Regions from separate parts of the Pseudomonas sp. LB1P83 genome, predicted to be linked through region 1. Evidence: riboswitches for the same ligand, from Rfam matches in the RefSeq annotation. Region 1 holds a riboswitch; the other holds the start of a gene.
The links. Region 1 has a riboswitch for cobalamin ahead of cobW (cobalamin biosynthesis protein CobW). Riboswitches for the same ligand answer to the same signal wherever they lie in the genome.
Positions count from the first base shown of each region.

Region 2: it holds a riboswitch for cobalamin, as region 1 does, so the genes downstream of both, cobO (cob(I)yrinic acid a,c-diamide adenosyltransferase) here and cobW (cobalamin biosynthesis protein CobW) in region 1, are expected to answer to the same signal.

Region 1 covers NZ_CM142709.1:2,500,899-2,509,175, forward strand. The annotation lists gene cobM (precorrin-4 C(11)-methyltransferase) at 1-236, opposite strand, end outside; gene ACYZTY_RS11680 (cobalamin biosynthesis protein) at 335-748, opposite strand; gene ACYZTY_RS11685 (CbtA family protein) at 745-1,449, opposite strand; gene ACYZTY_RS11690 (CbtB domain-containing protein) at 1,461-1,652, opposite strand; cobalamin riboswitch at 1,773-2,000, opposite strand; cobalamin riboswitch at 2,195-2,408, shown strand; gene cobW (cobalamin biosynthesis protein CobW) at 2,507-3,568, shown strand; gene cobN (cobaltochelatase subunit CobN) at 3,572-7,465, shown strand; gene ACYZTY_RS11705 (ATP-binding protein) at 7,618-8,277, shown strand, end outside.
Region 2 covers NZ_CM142709.1:1,547,923-1,556,199, forward strand. The annotation lists gene ACYZTY_RS07060 (C40 family peptidase) at 1-226, shown strand, start outside; gene ACYZTY_RS07065 (O-methyltransferase) at 242-895, shown strand; gene ACYZTY_RS07070 (PQQ-dependent sugar dehydrogenase) at 1,005-2,318, opposite strand; gene ACYZTY_RS07075 (hypothetical protein) at 2,387-2,983, opposite strand; cobalamin riboswitch at 3,138-3,367, shown strand; gene cobO (cob(I)yrinic acid a,c-diamide adenosyltransferase) at 3,449-4,060, shown strand; gene ACYZTY_RS07085 (cobyrinate a,c-diamide synthase) at 4,057-5,457, shown strand; gene bluB (5,6-dimethylbenzimidazole synthase) at 5,454-6,104, shown strand; gene cbiB (adenosylcobinamide-phosphate synthase CbiB) at 6,101-7,009, shown strand; gene cobD (threonine-phosphate decarboxylase CobD) at 7,002-7,994, shown strand; gene ACYZTY_RS07105 (cobyric acid synthase) at 7,991-8,277, shown strand, end outside.

The DNA.
Region 1 (8,277 bases):
TGCACCCGCGCCACATCCTGGCCGTTGGCATGGGCGGTTTTGATCAGTTCGATGATCTGTTCCAGATGCAATTCCGCGCTGTTGACCACCTGTTCGGCACAATGGCCTTCCAGCACGGCGGCGGGCACTAAAGAGCCGGCATAGATGATCACCGGACAACTGCGAATCAGCCGTTGGCCTTTGACGGTGATCAGTTCCGGGTCGCCGGGACCTGCGCCAATGAAGTAGACGGTCATCGTCCGTTCCTTTGAAAAAAGAGTCTGTCAGAAAAAGGGCGCGGGCAAGGCTTCAGATGAAGATTGCTCATGATCGAAGGCGGGGATTATCGCGGATCTTACGCAACGCAGGCCAATGCCAGGGTGGCCTGGGCGTATTTTTGTCGGCAAATCAGCAGTTTCGCCGGTGCCTGGGCCAGATGTTCGGCCAAGGCCAGGGCTGCACTTTCCGCCACGCCATAGCAGCCGGTGCGTTCGAACGCGATGTCCGAGTGATGGCTGAGCTGCGCTTTGTAACCTTGCAGTTGCTCACTGCTGAAATACGTCACTTCTAGCCCAAGTTGTTCGGCGAGTTCGACCAGGCCCGGTTCATCACGCTTCAAGTCGATACTGGCCAGGGCCTTGATCTGGTGAAGTTCGATTTTATGCGCCTGTAATGCCTGATCGAGCAACGCCCGCAGCGTGCTGGCGGGGCAGCCGCGCTGGCAGCCCAGGCCGACCACTAAAGTCGGCGCTGTGCCGGTATCTGTCATGCGTGGTATTGGCCGTCGTTTTTGCGGCGGAACAACCACGCGCTGATCAGGCCCAGGGCCAGCCAGAATGCGACGTTGGTCAGCTGCGAAGCGATTTTGAACTGCGCTTCCAGAGCTTCCGGGGCCAGCATCGAGTGCACTTCCGGTTGTGGCGCGCCGATCACGTGCGGAACGGCCAGAATGGCCACGCCCAGAATCTTCATCAGCCAGTGGCGGCTGAACACAATCAGCGCGATGCCGACAGCCGTGGAAGCGGCCGTGCCGATCCACCAGAGTTGCCGTTGGGCCAGATCGGCCGCGGCAGTGCCCGGCAGTTCAGGCGGCAGGCCGAGGGTCGGCGCCAGCACGAAGGTCGCGTAACCGGCCAGGCCCCAGAGCAAGCCCTGCGAGGTTTTGGTCGGTGCACGCAAGGTGTAGAGACCGGCGAGCATCAGGGCGAAGCCGACGGCTACCACCAGGTTGCCGCCCGTGGTCGACAAAACGCGCTGCCAGCCGTCTTCCGGTTCCCAGGCTTCGGCATCGTGAGTGTGAGCGGCGACACCCGCGGCGTGTTCGTGAACTTCAACCGCGGCAGGCTCGGATTTTTCGTAGGTTTCGGCCTGCAGAATCAGCGGCGCGACCCAGAAGCTCTGCAGCAGGGTCAGCAACAGGGCGGCCAGCAGCCCAGTGAAACCTGCGGTTTGCGCAATACGCTTGATCATGTCAGCAGATCTCAATGGCACGGGAAGGCGGAGCTGTGACGGGTATCGTGCGCGGCGTTGTGGACCGCTTCGATGTGCGAGAAACCGGCGAAATACACAAGGCACGCGCCAAGGATCGATGCGCAAACGGCAGCGGTCAGGCGTTGAGTCAGGGTCGTGGTGGTGCTGGCCGTTGTGTGGCTAGTGCTGCTGATGATCGACATGGCGCTTCCCTCTGGTCTGTCAGCGGGTGAATAGAGCGCATGGAAGACCCCTGCGAGTCGGGCACGCAGAGGTTCAAACAGCGCCCACCCACCGCGGGTTTGTTATTCAGTGATCGTAAAGGTCACTTTGTGTTGCGGGCCGGTCTCCGGGCTCACGAGGGGCCAAGGCTTGCGCCTGAACCTGCAAGCATCACCTTCCCATGCCGAACTGCTGGCACAGTGGATTTGACGCTTCGCTCGCTTACCGTTGCGGGGGCAGCACCGGACTGACATGGCTTTGAGTAAAGCACATGATTCACCGGTTTCCCGTTTCACCCTGTGAAGGGCACCCGTAACAAGGCGTGTAGGAGAGCATGGGCGGGGCGCGGGAGTCAATTGGCATGGGTTCTCAATGCCAGATCCCGGACCGAGGTGACGCCTTCGCGGGCAAGCCTCGCTCCTACAAGGGCGTCGCGGTCCTGTAGGAGCGAGGCTTGCCCGCGAAGAGGCCCTCACAGTCACCACTGAACCAAGCTGAACATTGACCCGCCCCGACGCGATGCGTAGCCTTGCGCTTTCGAGGTTCTTCGGCATTTGCCGAAGCTAAGAAGGGAACGCGGTCGATGCCGCGGCTGCCCCCGCAACTGTGAACGGTGATGTTCGCTGCCACGCCACTGCAAGCCCTGTCCAACGGGTTCGCGGGAAGGCGCAGCGAATGCCAGGCCAACCGCCCGGCACACCGTCAGCCAGGAGACCTGCCTCGACACAGATTCTCACTACAACCGGGCGGGGTGATCCGGTGGCGAACTCTTCCGCGCGCGCCCGTCGCTGCGATTGTCGTCCCGTATGCCCGCCACCTTGCCAAAGGGCATCCGATGAAAACACTGGCCAAACTCCCCGTCACCATCGTTACCGGCTTCCTCGGCTCGGGCAAAACCACCTTGCTGCGGCACATGCTCGACAACGCCCAGGGCCGCCGCATCGCGGTGATCGTCAACGAGTTTGGCGAGCTGGGCATCGACGGTGAAATCCTCAAACAGTGCTCCATCGGTTGCACTGAAGAAGAAGCCAACGGTCGCGTCTACGAATTGGCCAACGGCTGCCTGTGCTGCACCGTCCAGGAAGAATTCTTCCCGGTGATGCGCGAACTCGTCGCCCGTCGCGGTGACCTCGACCACATCCTCATCGAAACCTCCGGCCTGGCCTTGCCAAAGCCCTTGGTTCAAGCCTTCCAGTGGCCGGAAATCCGCAGCGCCTGCACCGTTGACGCGGTCATCACCGTGGTCGATAGCCCAGCGGTCGCCGCCGGCACCTTCGCCGCGTTCCCGGACCAGGTCGATGCCCAACGCAAACTCGACCCGAACCTGGATCACGAATCGCCGCTGCACGAGCTGTTCGCCGACCAACTGGCCAGCGCCGACCTGGTGATCCTCAACAAGGCCGACTTGATCAGCCCTGAAGACCTGGCCCGTGTGCGCCTGGAAGTCGCCGAAGAACTGCCGCCAGCGGTAAAAGTCATCGAAGCCAGCAGCGGGCGCGTGCCACTGGACGTGCTGATCGGCCTCGGTGCCGGTTCCGAAGAACACATCGACAGTCGTCACAGCCATCACGATCACCACCACGAAGGTGAAGACGATCACGATCACGACGCCTTCGATTCGATCTCCATCGAACTGCCGCAAGCCGACGAAAGCCTGCTGCTGGACGCGCTGACCCAGCTGGTGGTTCAGCACGGCATCCTGCGGGTCAAAGGTTTCGCCGCGATCCCGAACAAACCGATGCGCCTGCTGATCCAGGGCGTGGGCACGCGTTTCGACAAGCATTTCGACCGTCAGTGGGGCGCCGATGAAGCGCGCGCCACGCGCCTGGTATTGATCGGCCAGGAACTGGACGGAATTCTAATCGAAGCGCAATTGCGCGCTGCGCTCAGCGCTTAAGCCATGCACCTGCTCAGGACCCAGCCCGGCGGTTTCGTGTCGGATGACAACATTGCCGACCTTGGACAAACCCCCGCCGAGCTGGTGATCCTGTGCAGCGGTGACTCCAGCCTGGCGCTGCTCGCCGAAGCGGCGCAACAGTTGCCGGACGATTACCCGAGCGTGCGCCTGGCCAACCCGATGCAGGTGCAGAATCATGCGTCGGTCGACCTGTATGTCGACGAAGTGCTGCGCCACGCCAAGGTGATACTGATTTCGCTGCACGGCGGCATCGCCTATTGGCGTTACGGTGTCGAACGTCTGGTGGAGCTGTCCCAGCGTGGCGTGCAGCTGATTCTGGTGCCCGGCGATGATCGCCCGGACCCGGAACTCAGCGACCTGAGCAGCGTGGCTGCCAACGACCGCGACCGCCTCTGGCAGTTCTTGCGTCAGGGCGGCATGGCCAATGCCCTGGATTTTTTCCGCTGCCTGGCCAATCGCTGGCTGGATCGCGATTACGTGTGGGCCGAGCCGCAAACCCTGCCGCGCACGGCGATTTACCACCCGCACAAAAGCCCCGCAGACCTTCACGATTGGCAAGCTGACTGGCAGGCCGATCAACCGGTTGCAGCGGTGCTGTTTTATCGCTCGCATTTGCAGGCGGCGAACACCGCTTTTATCGATGTTTTCTGCCAGCGTTTGCAGGCCGCGGGCCTGAACCCTTTGCCGATTGCGCTGGCCAGTTTAAAAGAACCCGGCTGCCTGACGGTGGTCGAGGATCTGCTGGATGAAGTCGAGGCGGGCGTGATTCTCAACACCACCGGCTTCGCCCAGTCCAGCCCCGAAGCGCCGCACTTGCGACCGTTTCGTCGCAACATCCCAGTGATCCAGGCGATCTGTGCTCAGGACAACGAGCCGGGCTGGCGTGCCAGCGAGCAAGGCCTCGGCCCGCGTGACCTGGCAATGCACATCGCCTTGCCGGAGCTGGACGGGCGGATTATCAGCCGGCCGATCAGCTTCAAGGACCTGGCGTGGCGCAGCGAGCGCAGTCAGTCGGACGTGGTGTGCTATCGGGCGCAACCGGAGCGCATGGATTTCGTCGCCGAACTGGCGCGGCGCTGGATCGATCTGGCCCGGGTGCCGAACCGCGAAAAACGCATCGCGCTGATCCTCGCCAACTACCCGACCCGCGACGGACGCATCGGCAATGGCGTGGGCCTCGACACCCCGGCCGCCGCGCTGAACATCCTGCGTGCGCTGCACACCGAAGGTTATCCGTTGCCCGCCGAATTGCCGGAAAGCGGCACTGCGTTGATTCAACAATTGCTCGGCGGCGTCAGCAACGACCTCGACACGATCGACCAGCGTCCCTGTCAGCAAAGCCAGGCGCTGGACGACTATCGGCGGATGTTCAACGCCTTGCCCGAGGCCAATCAGCACGCCGTGCTGGAGCGCTGGGGCACGCCCGACAGCGATCCGATGTGCCGTGACGGACGAATGATGATCGCCGGGTTGCGCTTTGGTCTGACCTTTGTCGGTATTCAACCGGCGCGGGGTTATCAGGTTGATCCGAGCGCGGTGTATCACGACCCGGACCTGGTGCCGCCCCACGGTTACCTGGCGTTCTACTTCTGGCTGCGCAACACCTATGGCGCCCACGGCGTGATCCACGTTGGCAAGCACGGCAACCTTGAATGGCTGCCGGGCAAAGGTGTCGGGCTGTCGGAAAACTGCTGGCCGGACGCGCTGCTCGGGCCGCTGCCGAACATCTATCCATTCATCGTCAACGACCCGGGCGAGGGCGCCCAGGCCAAGCGCCGCACCCAGGCGGTGATCATCGACCACCTGATGCCGCCGCTGACCCGCGCCGAAACCTACGGCCCGTTGCGCAACCTTGAGTTGCTGGCCGACGAGTATTACGAAGCGCAATTGCTCGACCCGCGCCGTGCCCGGGAGTTGCAGCGCGACATTCTGCAACTGGTGCGCGACACGCACATCGACCGTGAACTGCAACTGGACGAAAAGCTCAACAGCGACGCCGATGCGGCGATCTGGTTGCCGCGGCTGGACACCTACTTGTGCGATTTGAAGGAATCGCAGATCCGCGATGGCCTGCACATCTTTGGCGAGTCGCCGACCGGGCGCTTGCGCATCGATACGTTGTTGGCGCTGTTGCGCATTCCCCGTGGCGATGGTCGTGGGGCGCAGTCGAGTTTGTTGCGGGCGTTGGCCAAGGCGTTCGAGTTGGGGTTCGATCCGCTGGATTGTGCGTTGGCCGAACCGTGGACCGGGCCGCGACCGGATGCCTTGCAATCGATGAGCGAAGAAATCTGGCGTACCGCCGGAGATACCCGCGAACGCCTGGAATTGTTCGCCGCTCAACTGATCTCGCAGACGTTGAATGCCAACCCCGAATCCTGTGGGAGTGAGCTTTTGTGGCGAGGGAGCTTGCTCCCGTTGGTTCGCGAAGCGGACCCAGAAAATGGGACTGCTGCGCAGTCCAACGGGAGCAAGCTCCCTCGCCACAAATACCTGTTCCCACAGGAGAGGGGTTGGGATGAGGTTGGCGCCATCCTCGACAGTCTGCGTGAAGTGGTCGCACCACGTCTGGACGCCTGCGGCCCGGCAGAAATGCGCGGCCTGCTCGACGCCCTGTGCGGCCGATTCGTCCCGGCCGGCCCCAGTGGCGCACCGAGTCGCGGTCGGCTGGACGTGCTGCCGACCGGGCGTAATTTCTACTCGGTGGACGTGCGCAACCTGCCGACCACCACCGCGTGGCGCATCGGTTTTCAGTCGGCGAACCTGATTCTCGAACGGCATTTGCAGGACCACGGCGATCACTTGCGCCAGCTCGGCCTGTCCGTCTGGGGCACCGCGACCATGCGCACCGGCGGCGACGACATCGCCCAGGCCATGGCGCTGATGGGTGTGCGTCCGGTCTGGGCCACCGGCAGCCAACGGGTCGACGACTTTGAAATTCTGCCGCTGAGCTTGCTCGACCGTCCGCGCGTGGACGTGACCTTGCGGGTTTCCGGATTCTTCCGCGATGCGTTTGCCAATCTGATCCGCCTGTTCGACGCCGCCGTGCAAGCCGTCGCCGCGCTCGACGAGCCAGACGACCTCAACCCGTTGGCCGCCAAGGTGCGTGCGGAACGTGAAGCGTTGATGCAATCGGGCCTGGACGAAGAAGCGGCCAGGCGTCAGGCCGGTTGGCGGATTTTCGGTGCCAAGCCCGGTGCTTATGGCGCAGGCGTGCAGGGCGCCATCGACGGTCGTCTGTGGCAAAGCCGCGAGGATCTGGCCGAGGTTTACCTGAACTGGGGCGGCTACGCTTACGGCGGCTCCGATGAAGGCACCGCGGCCCGCGAACAATTCGCCCAGCGCCTGAGCCAGGTTCAGGCCGTGCTGCAAAACCAGGACAATCGCGAGCATGACTTGCTCGATTCCAACGACTATTACCAATTTCAGGGTGGCATGCTCGCCGCCGTTGAAAGCCTTAGCGGTGAAGCAGCGGCCAGCTACCACGGCGATCACAGTCAGCCGGACTTGCCGAAGATCCGCACCTTGAAGGAAGAGCTGAACCGGGTGATCCGCTCGCGGGCGGCCAATCCTAAGTGGATCGACGGCGTGAAGCGTCACGGTTACAAAGGCGCGTTCGAACTGGCAGCGACGGTGGATAATCTGTTCGCGTTCGACGCCACGACGCAACTGATCGACGATCATCAATATGCGTTACTGGCGGATGCGTATCTGCTCGATCCGGCGACCCGGGATTTTGTCCGTGAGCATAATCCTCATGCGCTGCGCGACATGACCGAGCGGATGCTCGAGGCGCAGCAGCGCGGGATGTGGCAAGAGCCGGGGGCGTATCGCGAAGCGCTGGAAAACCTCCTGCTGGATATAGAAGAAGAAACCTGACGCGCTGCAAAACCCTGTAGGAGTGAGCCTGCTCGCGATTGCATTCGTTCAGCTGACAAAGATGTTGTCTGACATGCCGCTATCGCGAGCAGGCTCGCCCCCACAGGGATCGACGTGTTTTTGATTTTGCCGACCATGACCGAGATATATAAATGACCGACACCCCGCATTTCCCGCTCTCCGCCGTGGTCGGCGCCGACGATCTGAAGCTCGCCCTCTACCTGACCGCCATCGACCCGAAAATCGGCGGCGTGCTGATCGAAGGCCCACGCGGCATGGCCAAATCGACCCTCGCCCGAGGCCTCGCGGACTTGCTGGCCAGCGGTCAATTCGTCACCTTGCCCCTCGGTGCCACCGAGGAGCGGCTGGTCGGCACCCTCGACCTCGACGCCGCGCTGAGCGAAGGCCGCGCCCAGTTTTCCCCTGGCGTATTGGCCAAGGCCGACGGCGGTGTGCTTTACGTCGATGAAGTCAATCTGCTGCCCGATCACCTCGTCGACCTGTTGCTCGACGTGGCCGCCAGCGGCACCAACCTGATCGAGCGCGACGGCATTTCCCACCGGCATTCGGCAAAGTTTGTATTGATCGGCACCATGAACCCGGAAGAGGGCGAACTGCGGCCGCAACTGCTCGACCGTTTTGGTCTGAACGTAGCCCTCGGTGGTCATACCGCACCGGCTGAACGTGGCCAGATCATCCGTCGGCGTCTGGATTTCGACAGCGATCCCCAGCGCTTTTGCGCTGAATGGGAAGGCCAGCAGCAGTCGCTGCGTGAACGTTGCCAGAAGGCGCGTAGCGCATTGGCGGGCATC
Region 2 (8,277 bases), 950 kb from region 1:
CGTCGGCAAGGAAGGCCTGCAAACCGGTGACTTGATCTTCTTCGCCACCAATGGCGGCTCCCAGGTCAGCCATGCCGGTATCTACGTCGGTGAAGGCCGCTTCGTCCATGCGCCAGCCACTGGGGGCACGGTGAAGCTCGACAGCTTGTCGAAGGCTTACTGGCAGAAGGCTTATCTGAGCGCCAAGCGTGTTCTGCAGCCAGAGCACCTGGCGCGTAATCCCTAGTTCGCAGAGGTCGTCATGACCGCCCGCACTCTTAATCTCGACGATTCCCTGTATCAATACCTGCTCGACGTTTCCCTGAGGGAAACGCCGCTGCTCAAGCGCTTGCGCGAAGAAACCCAGGCGCTGCCCATGGCTCGCTGGCAGGTGGCGCCGGAGCAGGGGCAGTTCCTCGCGTTATTGGTCAAACTCATCGGCGCAAAACGCTTGCTGGAAGTCGGCACGTTCACTGGTTACAGCGCCTTGTGCATGGCTGCTGCGTTGCCGCAGGACGGTTCGCTGATCTGCTGTGATATCCCCGGTGACTACAACGCGATCGCACGCCGTTACTGGCAGGAAGCAGGGCTTGCCGAGCGAATTGATCTGCGTCTGGCGCCTGCGCTGGTAACCCTCGCCACGCTGGATCAGCCTGGGCAGTTCGATCTGATCTTCATTGATGCCGACAAAGCCAATTACCCCGGCTATCTGGAACACGCACTGCGCCTGCTGCGCGTCGGCGGACTGGCGGTGTTCGACAACACGCTGTGGAGCGGGCGAGTGCTTGAGCACAATCCCGAAAGTGCAGACACCCGAGCCATCCAGGCGCTCAATCGCGCCTTGAAGGATGACTCGCGTGTGGATCTGTCGTTGTTGCCGTTAGGAGATGGTTTAACTCTGTGCCGCAAACGCTGATCCTGGTAGGAGCGAGGCTTGCCCGCGAAGGCTGTAGGTCAGGCAACATCACTGTTGGATGTGCCGACGCCTTCGCGGGCAAGCCTCGCTCCTACAAGGGCGGGTGCAGCTACTTCGCGGTCGACACCCGCCACACCTTGTTCCCCACATCATCGGCAACCAGCAAATCTCCCTGCTGATCAATCACCACGCCCACCGGCCGGCCCATGGCTTTCTCATCCTCATTGAGGAAACCCGTGAGCACATCAATCGGTTGCCCGGTCGGCTTGCCGCCCGCGAACGGGACGAAAATCACTTTGTAACCACTGTGCGGCTTGCGGTTCCACGAGCCGTGCTGGCCGATGAAGGCACCTTCCTTGAACTGCGCTGGAAGCGTGGTGCCCTCGGCAAACGACAGGCCCAGCGACGCGGTATGCGGGCCGACTGCGTAGTCCGGCGCAATGGCCTTGGCCACCAGGTCGGGGTTTTGCGGCTCGACGCGAATGTCGACGTGCTGGCCGTAGTAGCTGAAGGGCCAGCCGTAAAACCCGCCATCCTTCACTGAAGTGATGTAGTCCGGCACCAGATCGCTGCCTATTTCGTCCCGCTCATTGACCGCCGTCCACAGGGCGCCGGTCTGAGGTTCCCAGGCCAGGCCGTTTGGATTGCGAATGCCCGAGGCGAAGATCCGGTGATTGCCGGTGGCGCGATCCACTTCCCAGATCGCCGCACGACCTTCTTCCTGATCCAGACCGTTTTCGCCGACGTTACTGTTGGAGCCTACCGTGACGTACAGCTTGCTGCCGTCCTTGCTGGCGATGACGTTTTTGGTCCAGTGGTGATTCAGCGTGCCACCCGGCAGATCGACCACCTTGATCGGCGGCGACTTGATCGCCGTGTCGCCGTTTTCATAGTGAAAGCGCAGCAAACGGTCGGTGTCGGCGACGTACAGGTCATTGCCGACCAGGGTCATGCCGAACGGCGAGTTGAGATTTTCCAGGAACACCGTGCGGGTTTCGGCGACGCCGTCGTGATCCTTGTCGCGCAGCAGCGTGATGCGGTTTGGGCTGGGGACGCCAGCGCCGGCACGGCCCATGACTTTCTTCATGACCCAGCCGCGAATACCTTTGCCGTCATCGGGTTTGGGTGGTGCGTTGGTTTCCGCCACCAGCACGTCGCCGTTGGGCAGCACATAGAGCCAGCGCGGATGATCGAGGCCTTCGGCAAACGCCGCCACTTGAGTCCCTGCCGCGGCGACGGGTTTCTTACCTTCAGGCCAGCCGATCGCCGGGGCGATGTTCACCGTCGGGATCAGGGTTTTATTCGGTTCTGGCAGCTTGGGCGACGGGCCTGTGCCGTCCGAGACTTGCAGGCTGGAGGTTTCACCACAGGCGGCGAGCCCTCCGGCGAGCGCGATGATGAAAACGAGCTGGGGTTTGCGCATTACTGATCTTCCCTATGAATGCATTGACGTAATCATAGAGAAGAGTAGACGTTCGATGGTTCAACCCGTCAGCCGCGGGCTTCCTTGAGCAGGACAGCGATGCCGGGATGGTAGTTGCCGGCTTCATTGCGCAGCTTGCGGTAGGCGTACGGGAAATACCAGGCTACGGCGCAGCTGGGTTCCTTTTGCAGGTCGTCGAGCATGTCCTGGAGTTCTTCCGGTGTAGCACTCTGCTGAGCTTTTTGCGGCGCAACGAACAGGCAACCGATTTTCAGGTCGCTGGCATAGCTGATCCGCTTGGCCTCGCTGGTGATCTCCTGCAGTGCCTGAGTCAGGTTCAGGCTATTGACCCGCGGCCAGCGTTGAGTGGCTTGAAGGTAGGCGCGTTGTTCGGCGGTGGCTTCAGGAGTGGCGATAAGCAGGTCGGCGCGACCGTTGCGTTCACCTTCTTCGCTCTGCTTGCGCGTCGGCGCTTGTTGCAGCGTGACCATTTCCGCCATCCAGGCCGCGGCGGAGAGCAGGCCGAGATTGGCTTTTTCGTCGTACCAGTAAGGGGTATCGTTATCGCCGCGCACGACGTTGTAGCGGTCGATACAGTCAAACCAGCGTTCCAGCACCGGCCGCAGGAATTCCAGCTTCGGATTGCTGATGATCATGCCTTGCATGTTGCTTACCCTTGTAATTGTGATGTTGGGTTATGGCGCGTTGATATCACTGCTGACAGTGTGGTGCAAGTCGGGTGTCAGAAAATTAATCGGCGGCAGTATATCGCTCGCCCGCGCTTTGTCTTCAATTGACGCTCCACCCCCAACCCTCTAACCTTCGCGGCTTGTTTCAGGTGCTCTGTGGCGGTGGCCGACAGAGTGAAACAGGGAAGCCGGTGAGTGACTACCTTCAAGCGACGAAGTGTCATGATCCCGGCGCTGCCCCCGCAACGGTAAATGAGTGAAGACTGCGCCTTGAGCCACTGTGTCGACGACATGGGAAGGCGCGCAGTCGGGCGCAAGCCGCTCGTGAGCCCGGAGACCGGCCTGATTCATCCAACGGCATCACGGTGGGCGATGCCAGGCTTCTTGCCGTCTATTCTTGTGCCTGCCCGCCGTTATCCAGCCTCAACGGAGAGCTCCCCCATGACTGATTCCCCTGATCGTGACGAACGCCATCTGGCGCGCATGCAGCGCAAAAAAGCCGTGATCGACGAACGCATTGCCAACTCGCCGAATGAGTGCGGCCTGCTGCTGGTGCTGACCGGCAACGGCAAAGGCAAGAGCAGTTCGGCGTTCGGCATGCTTGCGCGGTCCATGGGCCACGGCATGCAGTGTGGTGTGGTGCAGTTCATCAAGGGGCGCAACAGCACTGGCGAAGAATTGTTCTTCCGCCGCTTCCCGGAGCAGGTGCGTTTTCATGTGATGGGCGAGGGCTTCACCTGGGAAACCCAGGACCGCCAGCGTGACATCGCCGCTGCCGAAGCTGCTTGGGAAGTGTCCCGCGAACTGCTGCGCGATCCATCGATCGGCCTGGTGGTGCTGGATGAGCTGAACATCGCCCTCAAGCACGGTTACCTCGACCTCGATCAAATACTCACTGATCTGCAGGCGCGTCCGCCAATGCAACACGTGGTGGTCACCGGTCGCGGCGCCAAGCCGGAGATGATCGAGCTGGCCGACACGGTCACCGAAATGGGTGTGATCAAGCACGCGTTCCAGGCCGGGATCAAAGCGCAAAAAGGCGTCGAGCTGTGAAGCAACCACGTCATTGCCCGGCGGTGCTGATTGCCGCGCCGGCCTCCGGTCAGGGCAAGACCACCGTCACCGCCGCGCTGGCCCGTTTGCATCGCAATCAGGGGCGCAAGGTTCGCGTGTTCAAGTGCGGCCCGGACTTTCTCGACCCGATGATTCTCGAGCGCGCCAGCGGTGCGCCGGTGTATCAACTGGACATGTGGATGGTCGGCGAGCAGGAAAGTCGCCGACTGTTGTGGGAAGCCGCCGGTGAAGCCGACCTGATCCTGATCGAAGGCGTCATGGGGCTGTTCGACGGCACGCCGTCCAGCGCTGACCTGGCGCGGCACTTCGGTGTGCCGGTGCTCGGTGTGATCGACGGCACGGCCATGGCGCAGACGTTCGGTGCGCTGGCGCTGGGGTTGGCGAAGTATCAGCCGGACTTGCCGTTTGCCGGTGTGTTGGCCAATCGTGTTGGCACGTTGCGTCATGCGCAATTGCTCGAAGGCAGCCTGACCGAAGGTTTGCGCTGGTACGGCGCGTTGTCGCGCGAGACCGGGATTGAACTGCCGAGTCGTCATCTCGGTCTGGTCCAGGCCAGCGAGTTGAACGATCTCGACCTGCGCCTCGATGCGGCGGCCGAATCGCTGGCCAGCAGTTGCGATGTGGCGCTGCCGCCCGCCGTGGAATTCGCCGCGCCTGAAATGATTGTCGCTGAGCCTTTGCTGGCCGGTGTGCGAATCGCCGTGGCCCGTGATGAAGCGTTTGCCTTCACCTACGGTGCGAGCCTGGATCTGCTGCGGGCGATGGGCGCCGAATTGCTGTTTTTCTCGCCGATCCGCGATGCTGATTTACCAGAGGCTGACAGCCTTTATCTACCAGGCGGTTATCCGGAATTGCACCATGTGGCGCTGTCACAGAACACCTCGATGCTGAATGCGATCCGCGCCCATCATGCCGCCGGCAAACCGTTGTTGGCCGAGTGTGGTGGGATGTTGTACCTGCTTGATTCGTTGACCGACGTCGAAGGCACTCGCGCTGAACTGGTGGGTTTGCTGGCCGGTGATGCGGTGATGCAGAAACGCCTGGCTGCGCTGGCGTTGCAAGCGGTTGAGTTGCCGGAAGGTTCGTTGCGCGGGCACACCTATCACCACTCGCTGACCAGCACCGAGCTTGAGCCGATTGCTCGTGGGTTGAGCCCGAATGGCGGGCGTGGGGCGGAGGCGGTTTATCGTGAGGGGCGGATGACGGCTTCTTATGTGCACTTTTATTTTCCGTCCAATCCATCGGCGGTTGCCGCATTGTTTGTGCCTGACCGTGAGACAGCCATCGCGAGCAGGCTCACTCCTACAGGGGACCGCGTTTCGTCAGGCAGAACTCCATCTGATGTGGGAGCGAGCCTGCTCGCTAAGAGGCCATGACTGACAACGCATTCAGCCAGGCCGAACGCGACGCAGTTTATCGAGCCATCGGCGAACGCCGCGACATGCGCCACTTCAGCGGCGGCACCGTCGAGCCCGAGTTATTACGGCGCCTGCTCGAAGCCGCCCATCAGGCCCCCAGCGTGGGCCTGATGCAACCCTGGCGTTTCATCCGCATCAGCGACCGCACACTGCGCGGCAAGATCCAGCAGTTGGTGGAAGAAGAACGCATCCGCACCGCCGAAGCCCTCGGCGAGCGCACCGACGAATTCATGAAGCTCAAGGTCGAAGGCATCAACGATTGCGCCGAGGTGCTGGTCGCCGCGCTGATGGACGATCGCGAGCGCCACATCTTCGGGCGTCGCACTTTGCCGGAAATGGACATGGCGTCGTTGTCCTGCGCGATCCAGAACCTTTGGCTGGCCTCCCGCGCCGAAGGTCTGGGCATGGGCTGGGTGTCGCTGTTCGAGCCGCAAGCGTTGGCGGATCTGCTGGGTTTGCCGCCCGGGGCCAAGCCATTGGCGGTTCTTTGCCTCGGCCCGGTCAAGGAATTCTATCCGGCGCCGATGCTGGTACTCGAAGGGTGGGCGCAGGCGCGTCCGCTCAGTGAGTTGCTGTATGAAAATTATTGGGGGGTGAGTCAATGAGTGTGGCGTTATTGAGTGTCGCCGCGGTGGCGCTGGACGCGCTGCTGGGTGAACCCAAACGCTGGCATCCGCTGGTGGCGTTCGGCCGTTTTGCCGACCGCATCGAGCAACGTTTCAATGGTGAGGGGCGTGGCTGGCGCAGTCACGGCGTCACCGCCTGGGTGATTGCAGTCGTGCCGCTGACCTTGCTGGCCACGGCGTTTTCCTGGGCGCCTTATGTCGGCTGGATCGTCGAGATTCTCGCGCTCTATTGCGCCCTCGGCATGCGCAGCCTCGGCGAACACGTCGAACCGGTGGCCAAGGCCCTGCGCAGCGATGATCTGGATGAGGCGCGCATCCGTGTCGGCTATCTGGTCAGCCGTCAGACCAGTGAACTGGATAAAACCGAAGTCGCTCGCGCCGCCACTGAATCAGTCCTGGAAAACGGCAGCGATGCGGTATTCGCTGCGTTGTTCTGGTTTGCCGTGGCCGGCGCGCCTGGCGTGGTGCTCTACCGTTTGAGCAACACCCTGGACGCGATGTGGGGTTATCGCAACGAACGCTTCGAACGTTTCGGTTGGGCAGCGGCGAAGATCGACGACGTCCTCAACTACATTCCTGCGCGCCTGGTGGCATTGACCTACGCGCTGCTGGGCAAAACCCGACTGGCGTTGAAATGCTGGCGCACCCAGGGCCCGACCTGGGACAGCCCGAACGCCGGGCCGGTGATGGCGGCCGGTGCCGGTGCGCTCGGCGTTGAGTTGGGCGGGGCGGCGATCTATCACGGTGAACTGCATCAGCGTCCACAACTGGGCGAAGGTGTGCCGGCGGATGCCGACTCCATCGACCGTGGCTGGCAATTGGTCCAGCGCGGGGTATGGTTATGGCTGCTGATTCTCTGCGTGGGAGCTGAATTCTATGCTTGAGCACGGTGGCCGCTTGCGCAAGGCGGCGCTCGAATACGGCATTGCCGAAGCCGATTGGCTGGACCTGTCCAGCGGCCTCGCGCCGTGGCCATTCCCGATCCCGGACATTCCGCTGCGGGCCTGGGCGCGTTTGCCGGAAACCGATGACGGTCTGGAGCAGGCAGCTTGCGACTATTACGGCGCTGCCCAGGTGCTGCCGGTCGCCGGTTCGCAAATGGCCATCCAGTTGCTGCCGCGTTTACGTCGTGCCGGCAAGGTCGGCGTGCTGTCGCCGTGTTACGCCGAACATGCTGAGGCATGGCGGCGCAATGGCTACATCGTGCGAGAGGTGCTGGAGCAGGAAGTCGACTTCTACATCGACAGCCTCGACGTGCTGGTGGTGGTCAACCCGAACAACCCGACGGGACTGAGCCTGACCCCGAGTCGTCTGCTCGACTGGCATGCCCGGTTGGCCTCGCGCGGTGGCTGGCTGGTGGTGGACGAAGCGTTCATAGACAACACGCCGCAGTTGAGCGTGGCGCCATTTGCCCATCAGGTCGGCTTGATCGTGTTGCGTTCCTTCGGCAAGTTTTTTGGCCTGGCCGGTGTGCGGCTGGGCTTTGTGCTGGCTGAGCGCAAACTGCTCAAATTGCTTGCCGAGCAGGTCGGGCCCTGGGCGGTCAGCGGGCCGACACGGGTGTTGGGCCAAGCCTGTTTGCTGGACACCGAAGGCCACGCAAGGCAACGAGTGCGCAGCGAAGAGGCCAGCGAACGCCTCGCGCTTTTGCTCGGGCAGTATGGTTTCCAGCCGCAGGGTGGCTGCGCGTTGTTTCAATGGCTGATCACCGAGCATGCCGAAGCGCTTCACGAGTTCATGGCACAACGTGGCATCTTGCTGCGGTTGTTCGCCCACAACAGCAGTGTGCGTTTCGGCTTGCCTGCGGATGAGGCGGACTGGCTGCGTCTTGAACAAGCACTTCAGGCCTTCGCCAAGGAATCCCAATGACCACGCTAATGGTGCAGGGCACCACGTCCGATGCCGGTAAAAGCACGCTGGTGACGGCGTTGTGTCGCTGGGTCACGCGTCAGGGCGTGCGCGTCGTGCCGTTCAAACCGCAGAACATGGCGCTTAACAGTGCCGTGACCGCCGACGGTGGCGAGATCGGCCGCGCCCAGGCGGTTCAGGCCCAGGCGGCCAACCTTGAGCCGCACACCGACATGAACCCGGTGCTGCTCAAACCCAACAGCGATACCGGTGCCCAAGTGATCATTCATGGTCGCGCGGTCAC